4 regions of the Nocardioides zeae genome follow, and region 3 is predicted to be linked to each of the others. Evidence: riboswitches for the same ligand, from Rfam matches in the RefSeq annotation. Region 3 holds a riboswitch; each other region holds the start of a gene.
What was found. Region 3 has a riboswitch for cobalamin ahead of QE405_RS06060 (FecCD family ABC transporter permease). Riboswitches for the same ligand answer to the same signal wherever they lie in the genome.
Positions count from the first base shown of each region.

Region 1: it holds a riboswitch for cobalamin, as region 3 does, so the genes downstream of both, cobN (cobaltochelatase subunit CobN) here and QE405_RS06060 (FecCD family ABC transporter permease) in region 3, are expected to answer to the same signal.
Region 2: it holds a riboswitch for cobalamin, as region 3 does, so the genes downstream of both, QE405_RS10185 (magnesium chelatase subunit D family protein) here and QE405_RS06060 (FecCD family ABC transporter permease) in region 3, are expected to answer to the same signal.
Region 4: it holds a riboswitch for cobalamin, as region 3 does, so the genes downstream of both, QE405_RS21065 (precorrin-8X methylmutase) here and QE405_RS06060 (FecCD family ABC transporter permease) in region 3, are expected to answer to the same signal.

Region 1 covers NZ_JAUTAN010000001.1:2,106,798-2,111,661, reverse strand. Annotated here, with positions in the region: gene QE405_RS10060 (ATP-dependent 6-phosphofructokinase) at 1-1,145, opposite strand, end outside; cobalamin riboswitch at 1,198-1,317, shown strand; gene cobN (cobaltochelatase subunit CobN) at 1,350-4,864, shown strand, end outside.
Region 2 covers NZ_JAUTAN010000001.1:2,132,888-2,137,751, forward strand. Annotated here, with positions in the region: gene QE405_RS10175 (HNH endonuclease signature motif containing protein) at 1-212, shown strand, start outside; gene QE405_RS10180 (NUDIX hydrolase) at 304-720, opposite strand; cobalamin riboswitch at 876-1,047, shown strand; gene QE405_RS10185 (magnesium chelatase subunit D family protein) at 1,075-3,198, shown strand; gene cobO (cob(I)yrinic acid a,c-diamide adenosyltransferase) at 3,198-3,812, shown strand; gene QE405_RS10195 (cobyrinate a,c-diamide synthase) at 3,809-4,864, shown strand, end outside.
Region 3 covers NZ_JAUTAN010000001.1:1,260,830-1,265,693, reverse strand. Annotated here, with positions in the region: gene QE405_RS06070 (DUF4185 domain-containing protein) at 1-1,057, shown strand, start outside; gene QE405_RS06065 (MFS transporter) at 1,020-2,270, opposite strand; cobalamin riboswitch at 2,326-2,509, shown strand; gene QE405_RS06060 (FecCD family ABC transporter permease) at 2,599-3,663, shown strand; gene QE405_RS06055 (ABC transporter ATP-binding protein) at 3,660-4,511, shown strand; gene QE405_RS06050 (ABC transporter substrate-binding protein) at 4,508-4,864, shown strand, end outside.
Region 4 covers NZ_JAUTAN010000001.1:2,113,742-2,118,605, forward strand. Annotated here, with positions in the region: gene QE405_RS10075 (FecCD family ABC transporter permease) at 1-644, opposite strand, end outside; gene QE405_RS10080 (ABC transporter substrate-binding protein) at 641-1,738, opposite strand; cobalamin riboswitch at 1,820-1,968, opposite strand; gene bluB (5,6-dimethylbenzimidazole synthase) at 2,050-2,727, shown strand; cobalamin riboswitch at 2,723-2,902, shown strand; gene QE405_RS21065 (precorrin-8X methylmutase) at 2,962-4,527, shown strand; gene QE405_RS10100 (precorrin-2 C(20)-methyltransferase) at 4,524-4,864, shown strand, end outside.

The sequences.
Region 1 (4,864 bases), 850 kb from region 3:
GCCAGCCGCGCGCAGTAGACGGCGTCGGCGGGGTCGGCCGGCACGGAGCGGATCGTGTAGCCGGGGTCGAAGTAGCGCAGGGTGACCACCTCGTCGCGCTCCGCGTAGTCGGCGCGGATGCGCTCGAGCACGTAGCGCGCCGGGTCGACGAGCACGGCGTTGCCCGAGGCGTCGGTCGCGCCGCCGGCCGCCTCGGCCAGCAGCTCCTGGGCGGCGCCCTCCGCGACCACGATGACGGCGTACCCGCGGTCCGCCACGCGGCGCCGCAGGTGCGCGAGCAGGCCGTTGGGGCCGTCCATCGCGAACGGCACCTCGGGGATGAGCACGAAGCTGGCCGTCTGGGCGGCGAGAGCCGAGTAGCAGGCGATGAAGCCGGCGTGGCGCCCCATCGTCTTGACGATGCTGACGCCGTTGACCGCCGCCTGCGCCTCGACCTTCGCGGCGGTGATCGACTCGGCCGCCTTGGCGAACGCGGTCTGGAAGCCGAAGCTCTGGCCGATGTGCGGGATGTCGTTGTCGATGGTCTTCGGCACGCCCACCACCGCGATCTCGAGCCCGCGGCGCTCGATCTCCTCGTGGATGACGTGGGCGCCGCGCATGGAGCCGTCGCCGCCGACCACGAAGAGGATGTCGATGTCGTGGCGCACGAGGGTGTCCACCATGACACCGGGGTCGCGGGCGCCGCGCGAGGAGCCGAGGACGGTGCCGCCGCGCTCGTGGATGTCGGCGACGGACTCGCGGGTGAACACGACCGGCTCGAGGCCGGACTCGGGGTCGAGGCCCGCGTAGCCGTTGCGGAAGCCGAGCACCTCGGGCACGCCGTAGTGGTCGTCGAGCGCCCGCACGACCGCCCGGATGACGTTGTTGAGCCCGGGGCAGAGACCGCCGCAGGTGACGATCGCGGCACGGGTCGTGCGCGGCGGGAAGAACAGCCGGGCGCGGGGACCGCCGGCCTCGAAGGTCGCGATCTCCTCCCACGGCACGTCGCGGCCCTGCACGAGCTCGACCGTGTCGTCCATGAGGATCCGGTCGCTCTCGGCCACGTAGTACTGGTTCGTCGCCCGGCCCTCGACGTACGAGGCGAGCGGGGAGTCGAACCTCGGCGCACCGAGGGTCTTGACCTGCAGGTCGGCGAGGGTCACCACGGGTCGTGACCCTATCGGGCGGCGAGCCTTCCGGCACGGTGGCCTAGGCTGCCCCCGACCTTCCGCCGACGGACCCAGGAACCCGGTGCGACTCCGGGGCGGTTCCGCCACTGTGAACGACGTCGCGACGTGCGGCGTCCAGCCAGACACTGACCGACGGCGGTCCGATCCGACGGGGCGAGAACCCCGAGGAGGAGCTCCGCCGTGCCGCGTATCGCGCTCGTCTCCACGTCCGACACCGACCTGCTCTCGGCCCGCGCCAGCGGCGTCGACTTCGTCGTCGCCAACCCCTCGCGCCCCGCCCACGAGGGCATGGGCGCCGAGCTGGCCGCCGCCGACCTCGTCGTGGCCCGCATCCTCGGCGGGCCCGACGACCTCTGCAGCGGCTTCCGCCGCGTCGTCGGCACCGGGGTGCCGACCGTCGTGCTGGGCGGCGAGCAGGTGCCCAACGCCGCGCTGATGGAGCGCTCGACGGTGCCCGTGGGCGTGGCGGCCGAGGCCCACCGCTACCTCGCCGAGGGCGGCCCCGAGAACCTCGCGCAGCTCCACGCGTTCCTCTCCGACACCGTGCTCCTCACGGGTGAGGGCTTCGAGCCGCCGGTCGTGCTGCCCGCCTGGGGCTGGGCGGAGCGCCCGCACGCGACCCCCACGCCGGACGGTCCGCGGGTCGGGATCCTCTACTACCGCGCCCACCACGCCTCGGGGAACACCGCCTTCGTGCACGACCTCGCCGACGCGGTCGACGCGGCGGGCGGGGTCGGCCTGCCGGTCTTCTCCTCGTCGCTGCGCACGGCCCCCGACGCGCTCTACGACGCGCTCGGCTCCCTCGACGCCCTCATCGTCACCGTCCTCGCGGCGGGCGGCTCCACGCCGGCCGGCGCGAGCGCGGGCGGGGCCGACGAGTCGTGGGACGTCGAGCGGATCGCCGCGCTCGACATCCCGGTGCTCCAGGCGCTCGCGCTCACGAGCAGCCGCGCCGAGTGGGAGGCGTCCGACGACGGCGTGACCCCGCTCGACTCCGCCACGCAGATCGCGATCCCGGAGTTCGACGGCCGCATCATCACGGCGCCGTTCTCGTTCAAGGAGGTCGACGAGGACGGGCTGCCGCGGTACGTCGCGGACGCCGAGCGCTGCCGCCGTGTCGCCGGCATCGCGACCGCCCACGCGCGTCTCGGCCGCACCGAGGCCGCCGAGAAGCGGTTGGTGCTCATGCTCTCGGCGTACCCGACCAAGCACTCCCGCATCGGCAACGCCGTCGGCCTCGACACCCCGGTGTCGGCCATCCGGCTGCTGCGCGCGCTCCGCGCCGAGGGCTACGACCTGGGTCCCGCGGACGGCGAGATCACCCGCCTGCTCGACCTGCCCGACGAGACGGCGGCGGGCGACGCGCTCATCCACGCCCTCATCGCGGCCGGCGGCCAGGACGAGGAGTGGCTGACCAACGCGGACCTGACGGACGCGCACGTGCGGATCACGCCGGAGCAGTACGCCGCGTGGACCGCCGACCTGACCCCGACGCTCCGCGAGGAGATCGAGCAGGCGTGGGGCCCGGCGCCCGGCAAGCTCTTCGTGAACGACGACGGCCACGTCGTGCTCGCCACCCTGCGCGCCGGCAACGTCGTGCTGATGATCCAGCCGCCCCGCGGGTTCGGGGAGAACCCGGTGGCGATCTACCACGACCCGGAGATGGCGCCGAGCCACCACTACCTGGCGGCGTACCGCTGGATCGCGGCCCCCCAGGCCGACGGCGGCTTCGGGGCGCACGCGGTCGTCCACCTCGGCAAGCACGGCTCGATGGAGTGGCTGCCCGGCAAGAACGCCGCGCTGTCCGCCGACTGCGCGACCGACGCGGTGGCGGGCGACCTGCCGCTGATCTACCCGTTCCTCGTCAACGACCCGGGCGAGGGCGCGCAGGCGAAGCGCCGTGCCCACGCGACGATCGTCGACCACCTCGTGCCGCCGATGGCCCGGGCCGAGGCGTACGGCGACATCGCGCGGCTCGAGCAGCTGCTTGACGAGTACGGCAACATCGCCGCGATGGACCCGGGCAAGCTGCCCGCGATCCGGGGCGAGATCTGGACCCTCATGCAAGCCGCCCAGATGCACCGCGACCTCGGGCTCGACGAGCGTCCCGAGGACGACGACTTCGACGACTTCCTGCTCCACGTCGACGGCTGGCTCTGCGAGGTCAAGGACGCCCAGATCCGCGACGGCCTCCACGTGCTCGGTGGTGCCCCCGAGGGCGAGGCGCGGGTGAACCTCGTGCTGGCGATCCTGCGGGCCACCCAGGTGTGGGGCGGCCAGGCGGGCGCCGTACCGGGTCTGCGGGCGGCCCTCGGCCTCCCGACGGGTGCCGGCAAGGAGCCGAGCACCGCGGAGGTGGACGCCGTCGAGACGCGCGCCCGGGCCCTCGTGCTCGGCCTGGAGGAGCGGGACTGGGACCCGGCCGCCGTGCCGGAGGTCGTCGGTGCGCTCGAGGGCGACGCCGACCCCGCGGTCGCCCAGGTGCTGACGTTCGCCGCGACCGAGGTCGTGCCGCGCCTGGCGCGCACGACGGACGAGCTGACGGCCGTGCTGCACGCCCTCGGCGGCGGCTACGTGCACGCGGGCCCGTCGGGCTCGCCGCTGCGCGGCCTCGTCAACGTGCTGCCGACCGGCCGCAACTTCTACACGGTCGACCCCCGCGCCGTACCGTCCCGGCTGGCCTACCAGACCGGCGCCGCGATGGCGGAGTCGCTGCTGGCCCGCCACCGCGAGGACACGGGGGAGTGGCCGGCCTCCGTCGGCCTCTCCGCGTGGGGCACCTCGGCGATGCGCACGAGCGGCGACGACGTGGCCGAGGTGCTCGCCCTCCTCGGCGTGCGCCCGACGTGGGACGAGATGTCGCGTCGCGTGAACGGCCTCGAGCCCGTGCCGCTCGACGAGCTGGGCCGGCCGCGCATCGACGTCACGCTGCGCATCTCCGGCTTCTTCCGCGACGCGTTCCCGCACGTCGTGGAGATGCTCGACGACGCGGTGCGCATGGTCGCCGAGCTCGACGAGCCCGCCGAGCTCAACTTCGTGCGGGCCCACGCCCAGGCCGACCTCGCGCGCCACGGCGACGAGCGGCGGGCCACGACCCGCATCTTCGGCTCGGCGCCCGGGGCGTACGGCGCCGGGGTGCTGCAGGCCATCGAGTCGGGCAACTGGCGCACCGACGACGACCTGGCGGAGGTCTACACGGCGTGGGGCGGCTTCGCCTACGGCCGCGACCTCGGCGGCGTCGCGGCGACCGAGGACATGCAGGAGAACTACAAGCGCATCGCGGTCGCGGCGAAGAACCTCGACACCCGCGAGCACGACATCGCGGACTCGGGCGACTACTTCGAGTACCACGGCGGCATGGTCGCCACCGTCCGTGCGCTGACCGGCACGGCACCGCGGGCCTACGTCGGCGACTCGACCTCGCCCGACGCCGTCCGCACCCGCTCGCTCGCGGAGGAGACGGCCCGCGTCTTCCGGGCCCGCGTCGTCAACCCGCGCTGGATCTCCGCGATGCAGCGCCACGGCTACAAGGGCGCCTTCGAGCTCGCGGCGACGGTCGACTACCTGTTCGGCTTCGACGCGACGGCCGGCGTGGTGCGCGACGACATGTACGAGTCGCTCGCCCGCGCCTACGTGCTCGACGAGGACGTGCAGGCCTTCCTCCGCCAGTCGAACCCGTGGGCGCTGCGCGGCAT
Region 2 (4,864 bases), 870 kb from region 3:
AGACCTCGACGACCAACCTCTTCCCGCTCTGCCGACGCCACCACCGCATGAAGACCCACCGCGAGATGACCACCGGCAACAAGTGGACCTACCGCCCCACCCACCCAGACAACGGCGAACCACCCAGCGCACTCATCTGGACCAGCCCGACGGGCCTGCGCTACCTCGTCGACCGCGACGGCACCCGCGTCTGGCCACCAACAACGACCTAGCGCCACCCCGCCGCCACCGCACCAGCAAGCCGCCCGTCCCCATCCGTGGCCGGGCGGCGCAGCATGCCCCGACCCCGACCCCGATGAGCGCTCAGGCCTCCGGCGTCCGCCCCAGCAGCACGGGTACGACCTGGTGCTCCAGCAAAGGCGCCAGCGGCAGGTCGTCGGGCAGGTCCTCGGGGTCCACCCACCGCACCTCGGCGATCTCGGCGCACGCGACGGGCTCGCCCAGGGCGCGGGCGGTGAACACGGTCGACTCCAGCGTCGCCCCGGGCTCGTTGGCGGCGGCGCCGTGGAACTCCCCGAGCAGCTCGACGTCGGCCAGCTCGACGCCGACCTCCTCGCGGATCTCCCGGATGGCGGCGTCGCGCGCGGTCTCCCCCGGCTCGAGCTTGCCGCCGGGGAGCATGAACCGCGCCGTACCCTCCTTGCGCACGCTCAACAGCCGCCCCCGGTCGTCGCGGAGGCAGACGGCGGCGACGACGAAGTGGAGCGGCTGGGCGGGCACGACCGGCAGGCTAGCGCGTGGGGGCGAAGGTGCGGCGCCCGACGACGACGGCGTCCTGGCCGAGCGGGACGACCGCCGGACTCCCAGGACGACACGACGACCGAGCACGCAGCGCGGCGCGACCACCACGACCGGCCGCGCACCGGCCCGACTAGGGTGAGCGGCGTTCGTGAGGTGCCCCGCGAGCACGGTCCGGAGAGACAACCGGAGCGTGCGGGGAGAATCTGGGAAGCCGGTGAGAGTCCGGCACAGGGCCCGCTGCGGTGACCGTCGCCTGTTCGCGCAGGACGGCGGAAGTCCGAAGACCGGCCTCGCGACGCATCCATCCGATGGCAGAGCGAGCGGGAGCCCCACATGCCACAGCACTACCCCTTCACGGCCGTCGTCGGCTCCGACGACATGATCCTCGCGCTGCTGCTGACGACGGTCAGTCCTGAGATCGGCGGCGTCCTCGTCCGCGGCGAGAAGGGCACGGCCAAGTCCACCGCGGTGCGCGCGCTCGCCGCCGTCCTCCCCCCGATCGACGTGGTCGCCGGCGACCGGTTCTCCTCCGACCCGGCCGACCCGAGCCCCCTGTCGCCGGATGCCCCGTTCGCGGCCGACGCCGGCGTGGAGACCCGCCCGGTGCGGCTCGTCGAGCTGCCCGTCGGTGCCACCGAGGACCGCCTCCTCGGCTCCCTGCACCTGGAGAAGGCGCTGTCGGCGGGCGTGGCGGAGTACGAGCCCGGCCTCCTCGCCCGCGCCCACCGCGGCATCCTCTACGTCGACGAGGTCAACCTCCTCCACGACCACCTCGTCGACCTCCTGCTCGACGCCGCGGCGATGGGCCGCGCGACCGTCGAGCGCGACGGCGTCTCCGTCGTCCACGCCGCCCGCTTCGTGCTCGTCGGCACCATGAACCCCGAGGAGGGCGAGCTGCGCCCGCAGCTCCTCGACCGCTTCGGCCTGACCGTGGAGGTCGCGGCGCCGCGGGAGCCCGCGCTGCGCACGGAGGTCGTACGCCGCCGCCTCGCCTTCGACGCCGATCCCGCCGCCTTCGCGGAGCGGTACGACGCGAGCGAGACCAGCCTGCGCGAGCGCATCGCCGCCGCGCAGGTGCTGGTGACCGAGGTGGCGCTGGGCGACGGCGCCCTGGCGAAGATCGCCGAGGTGTGCGCGGCGTTCGACGTCGACGGCCTGCGCGCCGACATCGTCACGGCCCGCACGGCGATCGCCCATGCCGCCTGGCACGGTCGTCGCCACGTGCTCCGCGAGGACATCCGCGCGGCGGCCCTGCTGGCGCTCCCGCACCGTCGACGCCGCAACCCCTTCGACGCCCCGGGCATCGACGAGGAGCTGCTCGACCGGATCCTCGGGGACGACGAGCCCGACCCCGAGCCGCCCCGGCAGCCGGACCAGCCGGACCAGCCGGACCAGCCGGGACCCGAGGACCAGCCGGGACCCGAGGACCGACCGACCGAGGACAGCCCCGACTCCCCGGGCGACACGCCCCCGCCGAGCACCGACGGCCCGCCGAGCACCGACGGCCCGTCGAGCGAGACACCGCACGCCACCGACGCTGCTCCCGACGGCCCGGACAGCCGGGACGACGCCGAGGCCAGCGAGCCCACCACCCCCACCCCGGGCAGCGCCGAGGTCACGACGGTGGGCGCGGGCGCGCCGTACCGTCCCCGCCTGCTCCGCGTCGCCGGCACCGGCGAGGGCGAGGCGGGCCGCCGCTCCCGCGCGATCACGTCGAACGGTCGTCGCATCGGGAGCACCCCGGGCACCGGGGCGGGCGGCATCGACCTCCCCGGCACCGTCCGCGCCGCGGCGCCCCACCAGCACGGCCGCGGCCGGCGGAGCGGTGCCCTGGTGCTGCGGCCGAGCGACCTGCGCGGGGCGGTGCGGGAGGGGCGGGAGTCGAACCTCGTGCTGTTCTGCGTCGACGCGTCGGGCTCGATGGCCGCGCGCAAGCGCATGCAGCAGGTGAAGACGGCGATCCTGTCGCTGCTGATGGACGCCTACCAGCGCCGCGACAAGGTCGGGCTCGTGACGTTCCGCGGGCTCGACGCCGAGCTCGTCCTCCCGCCGACCGGCTCCGTGGAGGCGGCGGCCCGCCGGCTCGAGGACCTGCCCGCCGGCGGCCGCACCCCCCTCGCCGAGGGCCTCCTCGTCGCCGCGGACGTGCTCCGGCGGGAGCGCATCCGCGACCCGCGCCGCCGTCCGCTGCTCGTGCTCGTCACCGACGGCCGAGCGACCGCGGGCGCCGACCCCGTGGCGCGCTCCCGCCAGGTCGCCGCGTGGCTCGCCGACCAGGGCATCGAGACGGTGGTCGTCGACTGTGAGGCCGGACCGTTCCGGCTCGGGCTCGCCGCCCGCCTCGCGGTCGAGCTGCGCGCCACCCACCTGCCCGTCGACGAGGTGAGCGCCGAGGCCCTGGCCGGCGTCGCGCGCGCGGCGACCTCGCCCGGCAGCCGCGAGCGGGGGGTGGCCTGATGCCGAAGGGCGTCCCGATCACCGTCCCCGACGACGGCCTCACCACGGCGCAGCGCCGCAACCTGCCGCTGCTCATGGTCAACACCGGCGACGGCAAGGGGAAGTCGACGGCCGCGTTCGGGCTCGCGATGCGCGCCTGGAACCAGGGCTGGGACCTCGGGATCTTCCAGTTCGTGAAGTCCGCCAAGTGGCGCATCGGCGAGCAGACCGTGCTCGAGCGCCTCGGCCGGCTCCACGAGGAGACCGGCGAGGGCGGTCCCGTCGACTGGCAGAAGATGGGCTCCGGCTGGTCGTGGAGCCGCAAGGAGGGCTCGGCCGAGGACCACGCCCGCGACGCCGCCGAGGGGTGGGCCGAGATCAAGCGCCGCCTCGCCGAGGAGCGGCACGACCTCTACGTGCTCGACGAGTTCACCTACGTCATGGAGTGGGGCTGGGTCGACGTCGACGACGTCGTCGAGACGCTGGCGAACCGCCCCGGGCGGCAGTTCGTCGTCGTCACCGGGCGCCGCGCGCACCCGCGCCTCGTCGAGATCGCCGACACCGTGACCGACATGGGCAAGGTCAAGCACCAGATGGACCGCGGCCAGAAGGGCCAGCGAGGGATCGAGTGGTGAGCACCGTGAGCTCCCGGAGCACCGCGCTCCCCCGCCTGGTCGTCGCCGCGCCCGCGTCGGGCCACGGCAAGACGACCGTGACCGCCGGCCTCATGGCGGCCCTGTCCCGCCGCGGGCTCGAGGTCTCGGGCCACAAGGTGGGTCCTGACTACATCGACCCCGGCTACCACGCCCTCGCCACCGGCCGCGTCGGTCGCAACCTCGACCCCCACCTCGTCGGCGAGCACCGCATCGTCCCGCTGCTGCTCCACGGCGCGCGCACGCCGCGGCCCGCCGACGTCGCCGTCGTCGAGGGCGTCATGGGCCTCTTCGACGGTCAGATCGGCGGTGACGGCTTCTCCTCGACCGCCCACGTCGCGGGGCTCATCCAGGCGCCCGTCGTGCTGGTCACCGACATCTCGTCCGCCTCGCGGACCGTGGGGGCGGTGCTGGCGGGACTCGCGTCGTACGACCCCGGCGTCCGCGTCGCGGGCGTCGTGCTCAACAAGGCGGGCTCGCCGCGGCACGCCGAGGAGGTACGCCGGGCGGTCGCCGGCGTCGGCATCCCGGTGCTCGGCGTGCTGGGCCGCGACGACGCCATCGTCGCGCCGAGCCGCCACCTGGGCCTCGTGCCCGCCGCCGAGCGGGGGGACGCGGCCACGGCCCTCGACCGGCTCGCCGCGCAGGTGGCCGAGCGGATCGACCTCGACGCGGTGCTCGAGATCGCCCGCAGCGCCCCCGACCTCGACGCGGAGCCGTGGGACCCGCGGGCGGAGGTCACGGCCCCGAGCGCCACCCACACCACCGAGCGCCCCCGCATCGCCGTCGCCGGGGGCCGGGCGTTCACCTTCACCTACGCCGAGACGACCGAGCTGCTCGAGGCCGCCGGCTGCGAGGTCGTCGTCGTCGACCCGACGACCGACGCGGCGCTGCCCGAGGGCGTGCGGGGCATCTACCTGGGCGGCGGCTTCCCCGAGATGCACGCCGCGGCGATCAGCCGGAACGCGGCGCTGCGCGACGACCTGCGGTCCGCCGTCGCCGCCGGCGTGCCGACGGTGGCGGAGTGCGCGGGG
Region 3 (4,864 bases):
CGCCTCCACCACGGAGTGCGTCGGGCCCGGGAAGGTCGACGACATCGACGACCTCAACCGCATCGCCGACCTCCGGGCCACCGACGCGTTCCAGGGAGGCGACGTCGGTGCCAGCGCGACCCTGCAGGACGGCCGGACGGTGTGGATGTTCGGGGACACCCTGCGGGGACCCGACGCCGGTGGCGCGCGCTTCGTCCGCAACTCGATGCTCGTCGTCGCACCCGACTGCCTGCAGGTGGTGGTGGCCCGCTCGGGCGGCGCGATCATCCCCGACCGCGACGGCGGTGTCGGCTACTGGCCGATGTCCGTGGCGGTGCTCGCCCAGCCCGGCTACGACCTGGTCGAGGTGACCGCCCAGCGGGTCCGCACGACGGATCCCGACGACCCGTTCGGCTTCGAGAACGTCGGCCCGGCGGTGGCGACCTTCGTCGTGCCCGTCGGCGGGGTCCCGCAGCTCGTCGGCACCACGGACGTCGGTCCTGACGACGCCGACACGACGCGCCCGATGTGGGGCGCGGCCACGACGCTCGCCGACGGGTGGCTCTACCTCTACGGCACGGCCCGCCCGGCCGACCCCGCACCGGGCACCGGGTTCTCCCTCCAGGTCGCGCGCACCCGGCCCGCCGACGTGAACGACCCGTCCACCTGGACGTACTGGGACGGCGCCACCTGGGGCCGCGACCCGGCCGACGCGGCCGCGCTGATCGGGGCGACCGAGGGCACGTCCCAGACGCTGAGCGTCTTCGAGCGCGACGGCACCTGGTACGCGGTCTCCAAGCGCGGCGAGGTGCTCGGCAGCGACCTCGTCGTGTGGACCGCACCCGCCCCGACCGGCCCCTTCACCGCGGGACCGCCCGTGGCGGAGCTGCCCTCGGACCCCGACGGTGGCCTGCTGCGCTACATGCCGCTCGCCCACCCGGACCTGCTCCCGGAGGACGGCGACGTCGTCGTGTCCTACAGCCGCAACAGCACCGACCTGGGCGCCGTGCTGGAGGACCCGCTGCTGTACCGCCCCCGCTTCATCCGCGTGCCGCTGCCCGGCCCGTCGGCGTCGTAGCCGCGAGGTGCCGGCTGCCCGGCACCAGCGCCGCGAGGGCGGGCCCGAGCACGCAGGCCACGGCACAGCCGAGCAGGACGGCCCGCATCCCCACCAGGTCGACGGCCGGCGCCACGAGCGCGAGCCCGAGCGGCGCCAAGCCGTAGGAGACGAGGAAGTCGAGCGACGACACCCGCGAGAGCCGTTCCGGCGCGACCTCCCGCTGCAGCGCCGTGAACCACGGCACGTTGAACAGCTCGATGCCGAACCCGACGACGACGTACGCCGCCACCACCACGGGGAGCCGCGGGTCCAGCGCCAGGGCGAGCGGCGCCGCCGCGTAGATCCCGAGGCCGCCCAGCGCCACCCAGCCCGTCGACGGCGGTCGCCAGCGCGCGAGCAGCAGCCCGCCGAGCAGGGCTCCCGCGGTGTACGACGTCGCGCCCGCCGCCAGCAGCACCCCGGACCCGGTGACGTCGGCGCTGACCAGCGGCAACGCCACGGCCGTCACCGAGTAGCCGGTCATGATCACCGTCGCCAGCGCTCCGAGACCACCGAGGAACCACGGGTGACGACGCGCCTCGCGCAGCCCCTCGACGAACTCGGCCCGGAACCCCGGACGCCGTCCCGCGGCTCCCCCGACCGCGCCGACGCGGGCCGTCCGGGCGGGGGCCACCGCTGCCACCACCCACAGCACACCCGTGGCGGTGACCAGCCACGCGGCCCCGGCCACCGCGGCACCGAGGCCCGCCACCGCAGGGCCGAGGAGGACCGAGGCGCGCACCGCCACGGTGATCGCGGCGTTGGCGGCCTGGCGGTCGGGCTCGGCGACCGTCGCCGGCACGAGCGCCTGGAAGGCCGGGCGGCAGGCGCCCTGCCCGGCGCCGACCAGCAGGGCGGCCGCCGTGGTCGCGACGACGGAGCGCCCGAGCGCCGCCGCGAGGGCGAAGGAGCCCGCCGCGGCCACCCCGGAGGCCAGCAGCACGACGACGCGCGGGGCGTGGCGGTCCGCGAGGACCCCCGCCACGGGGAGCACGACGAGGAAGCCGACGGTCCGCGCGGCGAGGGCCACCCCGAGCGCCGTCGCCCCGAGCGACCCGTCGACGACCGCGAGGCCGAGCACGAAGGGCATCGCCCACGTCGCCAGACCGGACGCCGTCGTACCGGCCCAGAGCCGCAGGAAAGCGCGGTCCGCCAGGAGCGCCCGCCGCTCCGCCGTCCCCGTCGCCCCCACCCCGCGGACCCTAGACGAGAACCGGACCTCCGCCGACCGGACGTCCCGGGGCTGCTAGCGTGCCCCTCGAGTCGAACGCATCCCTTGGATGCCAGGGAACTCCGGTGGGAATCCGGGACTGGCGCGCAGCGGTGAGGGCGACGACGGCACGACGAAGCCACTGGGGCGGCAACGCCCTGGGAAGGCCGTGCCGTCGGGTGAACCCGAGTCCGAAGACCTGTCGGCTCACGTGTTCACGACGGCCCCTCGCGACCAGGGCGCCAACACCGAGAGGCTCCGCCGTGCCCCCTTCCCGCCCCACCCCCGTTCCTGCCCGTCGCACCGTTCGGTGAGCCACGGCGAGAAGCCGCGACGCAGCTCCGTACGTCGCCGGCTCGCGTTCTGGCCCCTCCTGCTGCTCCTGCTCCTCGCGACGCTGGGCAGCCTCGTCGCCTCCCTGGCGTTCGGCTCGGAGCGGATCCCGGTCGGCGAGGTCGTCACCGCGGTGACCGACCGCTTCGCGGGGCGGGACCCCGGCCGGTGGGACGTCATCGTCTGGGAGCTGCGGATGCCGCGGGCGCTGCTGGCCGTGGTCGTCGGTGCCGGACTGGCCGTGGCGGGCGTCGGGATGCAGACCCTCGTGCGCAACCCGCTCGCCGACCCGTTCCTCCTCGGCATCAGCTCGGGCGCCTCGGTGGGGGCCACCGCGGTGATCACGACGGGGTTCCTGGGCGGGCTCGGGATCTACGCCGTGTCCACCGGTGCGCTCCTCGGCGCGGTCGGCTCGGCGCTCCTCGTGTGGCTCGTGGCGACGGCCCAGGGTGGTCTGACCCCGCTGCGGCTCGTGCTCTCGGGGGTCGTGCTGTCCTCCGGCCTGTCGGCGATCGCGTCGTTCCTCGTCTTCCTCAGCGGTGACCCGCGGGCCGCGAACTCGGTGATGTTCTGGATGCTCGGCAGCGTCGGCGGGGCGACCTGGGAGAAGCTCTGGGTCCCGGCAGTGCTCGTCGCGCTCCTGGGCGCGGGGATGCTCGCCCTCCACCGCTGGATGGACGCCCTGGCCGCCGGACCCGACACCGCCTCCGCCCTCGGCGTCAACGTCGCCGCGATGCGCACGACCCTCTTCGTCGGGCTCGCGGTGCTCGTCGGCGTGCTGGTCGCCGTCAGCGGCGGCATCGGCTTCGTCGGCCTCATCGTGCCCCACGCCGCCCGCCTCGTCGTCGGTGCGCGGCACCGCGTCGTCCTGCCCGTCGCCGCCCTCGGCGGCGGTCTCTTCCTGCTCTGGGTCGACGTCGTCGCCCGCCTGGCCGTGCGCCCCCAGGAGATCCCGCTCGGCGTCGTGACCGGTGTCGTCGGGGCACCCCTCTTCCTGCTGCTCATGGGACGTGGCCGCTACCGGTTCGGGGGTCAGCAATGACGGGCCCGACCGCACCGGGCGGCGACCGGCTGGCCGCCCGGCTCCGCGGCGTCGGGGTGAGCCTCGGCGGCCGTCCCGTCCTCGCGGACGTCGACCTCGACGTACCCCGGGGGCAGCGCCTCGGGATCGTCGGCGTCAACGGGGCCGGCAAGTCCACGCTCCTGCGCGTGCTCGCCGGGGTGCTGCACCACGGCAGCGGCACGGCCGAGCTCGCCGGTCCGGACGGTCGGCTCGAGGACCTCCACGACGTGCGCCCCCGCGAGCGTGCCCGCCGGGTCGCCTACGTGCCGCAGGAGGAGGTCGTCGCAGCCGAGCTCCTCGTCGGCGAGATGGTGGCGCTGGGTCGCGTGCCCCGCACGCGCCCGTGGGCCCGGGGCGGCCGCGACGAGCGGGAGATCGTGCTGGCGGCCCTGGACGCGGTCGGCCTGGCGGACCGCGTCGACAGTCCGTGCGACCAGCTGTCCGGCGGCGAGCGCCGCCGCGCGGTGCTCGCCCGCGGCCTGGCCCAGCGGTGCCCCGTCGTGCTCCTCGACGAGCCCACCAACCACCTCGACGTCGCCTGGCAGCTGCGCCTGCTCGACGTGCTCGCCGGCCAGGCCGAGACCCTCGTCGCGACGATCCACGACCTGGACCTCGCGCTGCGCTACTTCGACGTGCTCGCCGTGGTCGGCTGGTCCGGTGACGGGGACCCCGGTGGTCCCGCCACCGTCGTCGCGGTCGGGCCGCCCGCCGACGTGCTGGCCGCCGGGCACGTCGCACGCCACTTCGGTGTCGGTTCCGTCCAGGTCCCGCACCCGCACCTCGACCAGCCCCACCTCCTCATCCACCCCCGAAGGGACCACCCATGACGTCCGCCCGCCCCCTCGCCCTGCTCGCCAGCCTCGCCATCGCCGCCCCGAGCCTCGCCGCGTGCGCCCCCGAGGGCGCCTCCGGCTCGGCGTCCGGCGCCAGTGCCATCACCGTGCAGAACTGCGGCGAGGACCTCACCGTCGACGGGCCGGTCACCGAGCTCTACGCGTACGACGGCGGCATCATCTCGATCGTGCTCGCCGCGGGCGCACGCGACGAGCTGGTCGCCGTCACCGGCATGGAGCGCGACCAGGACCTCCTGGAGCTGGCCTACCCGGACGACCGCGTCGACGAGCTCACCGTGGTCGGCGAGGAGTTCCCCACCCTGGAGAACGTGCTGGCCGTCGACCCG
Region 4 (4,864 bases), 850 kb from region 3:
GCGACCGCCGGGAGCAGCAGCTGGTCCCACGCCGCCCGCGCCAGCGAGCCGAGCAGCCAGAACAGCACGCCCTGCGCGACCTGCGGCTCGTCGCTGCGGAACACCAGGTAGCTCGCCGTCGCGGAGAACGCGGACGCCAGCACCGTGCCGGTCAGCACGAGCCGGAGCGGGGTCAGCCCGCCCTGGGCGAGCGTGACCCCGAAGACCACGACGGCGGCGAGCACCGCGCCGGTCATCGCGCCCGCGGTGAGCGCCCACGTGCCCAGCACGCTGAGGACGCCGAGGGTGAGCACGGCGGTCGCCCCGACGCTCGCCCCGGCGGAGACACCCAGGAGGTAGGGGTCGGCCAGCGGGTTGCGCACGAGGGTCTGCACCACCGTCCCGGCCACCGCCAGGGCGGCGCCGACGAGGGCGGCGAGCACCACCCGGGGCGCCCGGATGTTCCAGACGATCGTGTCCGCCGACGACGCGAGCGGCGCGCCGCCGAGCCGGGCCCGCCACACGTCCACCACCACGCCGAGGTCGAGGGTCGTCGTGCCCCACACCGTCGCGACCGGCAGGCTGACGAGCAGCGCCGCACCGGCGACGACCAGGAGCGGCCCGGTGGGGACACGGCGGGCGACCTCGGTCGCCGCGCCCGTCACGGGAGGGCGTCGAGGTCGATCGTGCCCGTGATCCCGGAGTCGGGGAGCAGGCCGAGCCGCTCGAGGCCGGCCCGCAGCTGCTCCGCCGCCTCGACGTTGCCGTAGCCGCTCGTGAAGAGCGCCAGCGGAAGCACGATGATGCGGTCCTCCGCGACCGCGGCGGAACCGGCGAGCGCCGCCTGGTCCCGGATCGTCGCGATCTTCTGCTCGACCTCGTCGGCCGCGTCGCTGCGGTAGTCCATGACCACGATGACGTCGGGCTGGCGCTCGGCGACCGCCTCCCACGAGGCACGGAACCACGTCGTGTCCTCGTCGTCGAAGACGTTGGTCGCGCCGGCTGCCTCGATGATCCCCTGGGGCGGGCCGTTGCGACCCGACGTGTAGAGGTCCGTCTCGCCGGAGTCGAAGAGCAGGACGCTCGGCGGGGCGTCGCCGCGCGGGGCGTCGGCCAGGGCGGCGAGGCGCTCGTCGAGCTCCGCACGGGCCGCGGCGGCCTCGTCCTCGTTGCCGGTGAGCGCGCCGTAGTTCTCGAGGTCCGCGCGCACGGCGTCCCAGGGATCCATCGTGCCGAGGGCCGAGGAGGCGCCCGCCGCGGGGTCCTGCCGACAGGAGTCGGAGATGACGTAGGTCGGGATGCCGCGCTCCGCGGCGTCCTCGCGGGTGACACCGGACGAGCCCGAGAAGAGGCCCGAGTAGGACCCGACGAGCAGGTCGGGCTCCGCGCCCACGACCGCCTCCATCGAGATCGGGCTGACCAGCCGCGGCACGTCGCCGACCTCGACGTCGAAGAGGGCGTCCATGAGCGCGTCGTTGCCGGCGCTGAGCGACATCGCCGCTATCCGGTCGATCGCTCCGACGCGGAGGAGGGTCCCGACGTTGGCGGAGTTGCTCGTCGCCACGATCCGCTCGACGGGCGCGTCGTAGGACGCCTCCTCGCCGCAGTTCTCCAGGGTCACCGAGCCGGACGCGTCCTCGGCCTCCGAGGCCGCGCACCCGGTGAGGACGAGCGGGGCGGCGACGAGGGTCGCGACGAGCGCCGGCAGGGCGCGGGTGGGCAGGGTGCGGGTGGGCAGGGTGCGGGCAGGGGTGGGCATGGCCATCCTTCGTGTCGTGGCTCGGTCGCGGAGCCAGGAGGACAGGTGACGCGACGGCCCGCTCGGAACGCGGACGCCGCGGCCAGCAGGTCTTCGGACTCGGGCTCGTCCGGACGGGACGCCTTCCCAGGCCGGGGCCCAGTGGCGCGTGTCCCGCCCGTCACCCTCACCGCTGCGCGTCAGTCCCGGATTCGCACCGGGTTCCCTGGCTCTGCGTGAGCACGACTGGCGCTCCGGAACCTAGCAGCACGCGGCCGTCGTGGGTCGTGTGGCGTACGTCGCACGACGGCCAGCGGCTAGCCTCGCCCGCCGTGACGCCCTCGGACCCCACCCCCGCACCGGCGCCGGTCTCGCCCCACGCCTTCACCGCCGACGAGCGTGCGGCGGTCTACCGCGTCATCGGCGAGCGGCGCGACATGCGCCGGTTCCTGCCCGGGGCGACGGTGCCCGCCGAGGTGCTCGCCCGCCTCCTGGCCGCCGCGCACGCCGGGCCGAGCGTCGGTCTCATGCAGCCGTGGCGCTTCGTGCGCATCACCTCGCCGGAGCTGCGGAGCGGCATCCACGCCCTCGTGGACGAGGAGCGCCGCGCCACCGCCGCGGCCCTGGACGAGCGCGCGGCGGAGTTCCTGCGGCTCAAGGTCGAGGGGATCCGGGAGTGCGCGGAGCTGCTCGTCGTGGCGCTGCGCGAGGGCCGCGAGCCGCACGTGTTCGGCCGGCGCACCATGCCCCACATGGACCTCGCGTCGGTCTCCTGCGCGATCCAGAACCTGTGGCTCGCCGCCCGCGCCGAGGGTCTCGGCATGGGGTGGGTCTCGCTGTTCGAGCCCGATGCCCTGGCGGAGCTGGTCGGCATGCCCGCCGGGGCCGAGCCGGTGGCGGTGCTGTGCCTCGGTCCGGTGCCCGCGTTCCCCGACCGGCCGGCCCTCGAGCTCGACGGGTGGACCATCGCGCGACCGCTCGCCGACTTCGTCACCGAGGACGGTTGGTAAGGTCACCGCCGCCAGTCGACCCCCGCGAGGGGGCAGGGAACCCGGTGGGAGTCCGGGACTGACGCGCAGCGGTGTGGGCGACGGGCGGGGCACGCAGCCACTGGAGGGTCCTCCGGGAAGGCGCTCCGCTCGGACGACCCCGAGTCCGAAGACCTGCTGGCACCGGGCGGCAGCCGCCACCCGGTCGAGGACGACGGGCTTCGCGCACGGGCCCGCTGACCAGCGAGGACCCGCATGACCACGCGCACCCGCACCGACCTGTGTCCCGGCGTCTCCCGTCCCTGGCCCGCCGAGGACGGTGGGCTCGTGCGCCTGCGCCTCGTGGGCGGGGCCGTGACCGTCGGGCAGCTGCGCGCACTGGCGGCGGTCTCCGCGACGTACGGCGACGGGGACCTCCACCTGACCCGCCGCGCCAACGTGCAGGTGCGGGCGCTGCCCCTGGTCGGCGACGTGCTGCCCGCCGACGTGGTCAGCGCGCTCGCAGCGACCGGGCTGCTGCCCTCGCCCAGCCACGAGCTGGTCCGCAACGTCCTGGTCTCGCCCCTCACCGGGCTCGTCGGTGGACGCGCCGACCTCCGCGGGGTGGCGGCCGACCTCGACGCCGCCGTCCGCGCCGACGCCGACCTCGCCGACCTCTCGGCGCGCTTCCTCTTCGTGCTCGACGACGGCCGGGGGGACGTGCTGGCCCGCGGCGCCGACGTCGGCCTCGTGGCCCTCGGGGGCGACACCGTCCAGCTGCGCTGGGGCACGACGTGGGGCCCGGTGGTCCCGGTCGGCGACGCGGTGCCCGCGATGGTCCGGGTGGCCCACGCGTTCCGCGCCGCGCGCGCCGCGCTCGACCTCGGCACCGAGGCGCCGTGGCACGTCGACGAGCTGCCCGCGGCCCTCGTCGTGCCGGGGCTCCCGGCATCCCCGCCCGACCCGCGGCTCCCGGCGGCGACGGAACCGCCGGCGTACGGCGAGCTCGACACCCCCGCCGGTCTCCACCGGCACGTCGAGGTGCCCGACGGGCGCCTCGAGCCGGGGACCCTCGCGATCCTGCTCGACGGCCTGGCCGACGACGCCCGCGTCGTGGTGACGCCGTGGCGCTCGCTGCTCCTGCCCGGTGCGGGTGCGCCCGTCGTGCCGGACGCGGACGAGCCGGAGGAGCCGGTGCGGCCCACGCGTCGCTATCCCTACGAGGGCGACGGACAGGCGATCTACGTCGACTCGTTCGCCACGATCCGCGCCGAGGCCGACCTCTCCCACGTGCCGTCCGACGCCGAGCGCGTCGTCGTGCGCATGGTGCACGGCACGGGCCAGACCGACCTCGCCCCGATGGTCGTGGTCTCCCCCGACCTCGTCGGTGCCGCCCGCCGCGCCCTCGCCGCCGGCGCGCCGATCGTCGCGGACGCCCACATGGTCGCCTCCGGCGTCACCCGCCGCCGTCTGCCGGCGGACAACGAGGTGCTGTGCGCGCTGCACGACCCGCGGGTGCCGGGCCTGGCCCGGGCGTGGGGCACGACCCGGTCCGCCGCGGCGCTGTCCGTGCTCGCCGACCGCATCCCCGGTTCGGTCGTCGCGATCGGCAACGCACCGACGGCGCTGTTCCACCTGCTCGAGATGCTGGCCGACGGCTGCGCTCCCCCGGCCGCGATCGTCGGCTGCCCCGTCGGCTTCATCGGCGCGGCGGAGTCGAAGGAGGCGCTGGCGGAGTACGCCGCGGCCCACGGCATCCCGTTCCTCACCGTCCACGGCCGTCGCGGTGGCTCCGCCATGACCGCGTCGGCCCTCAACGCGATCGCCCAGGAGGCGGAGTGAGCACCCCGGCCCCCACCTCCGGTCGCTTCTACGGCGTCGGCGTCGGTCCCGGCGACCCCGAGCTCGTGACCCTCAAGGCCGCCCGGCTCATCGGCGCGGCCGACGTCGTCGCCTTCCACGCGGGCCGCGGCAAGCAGTCCAACGCGCGGCGCATCGCCGCGGGGCTGATCCCGCCGACCGCCGTCGAGGAGGAGCTCGTCTACCCGGTCACGACGGGCGGCACCGACCACCCGGGCGGGTACGCCGGGGCGATGGCCGACTTCTACCTGGAGTCAGCGGCGCGCCTGGCCGCCCACCTCGAGGCCGGTCGCGACGTCGTGCTGCTGGCCGAGGGCGA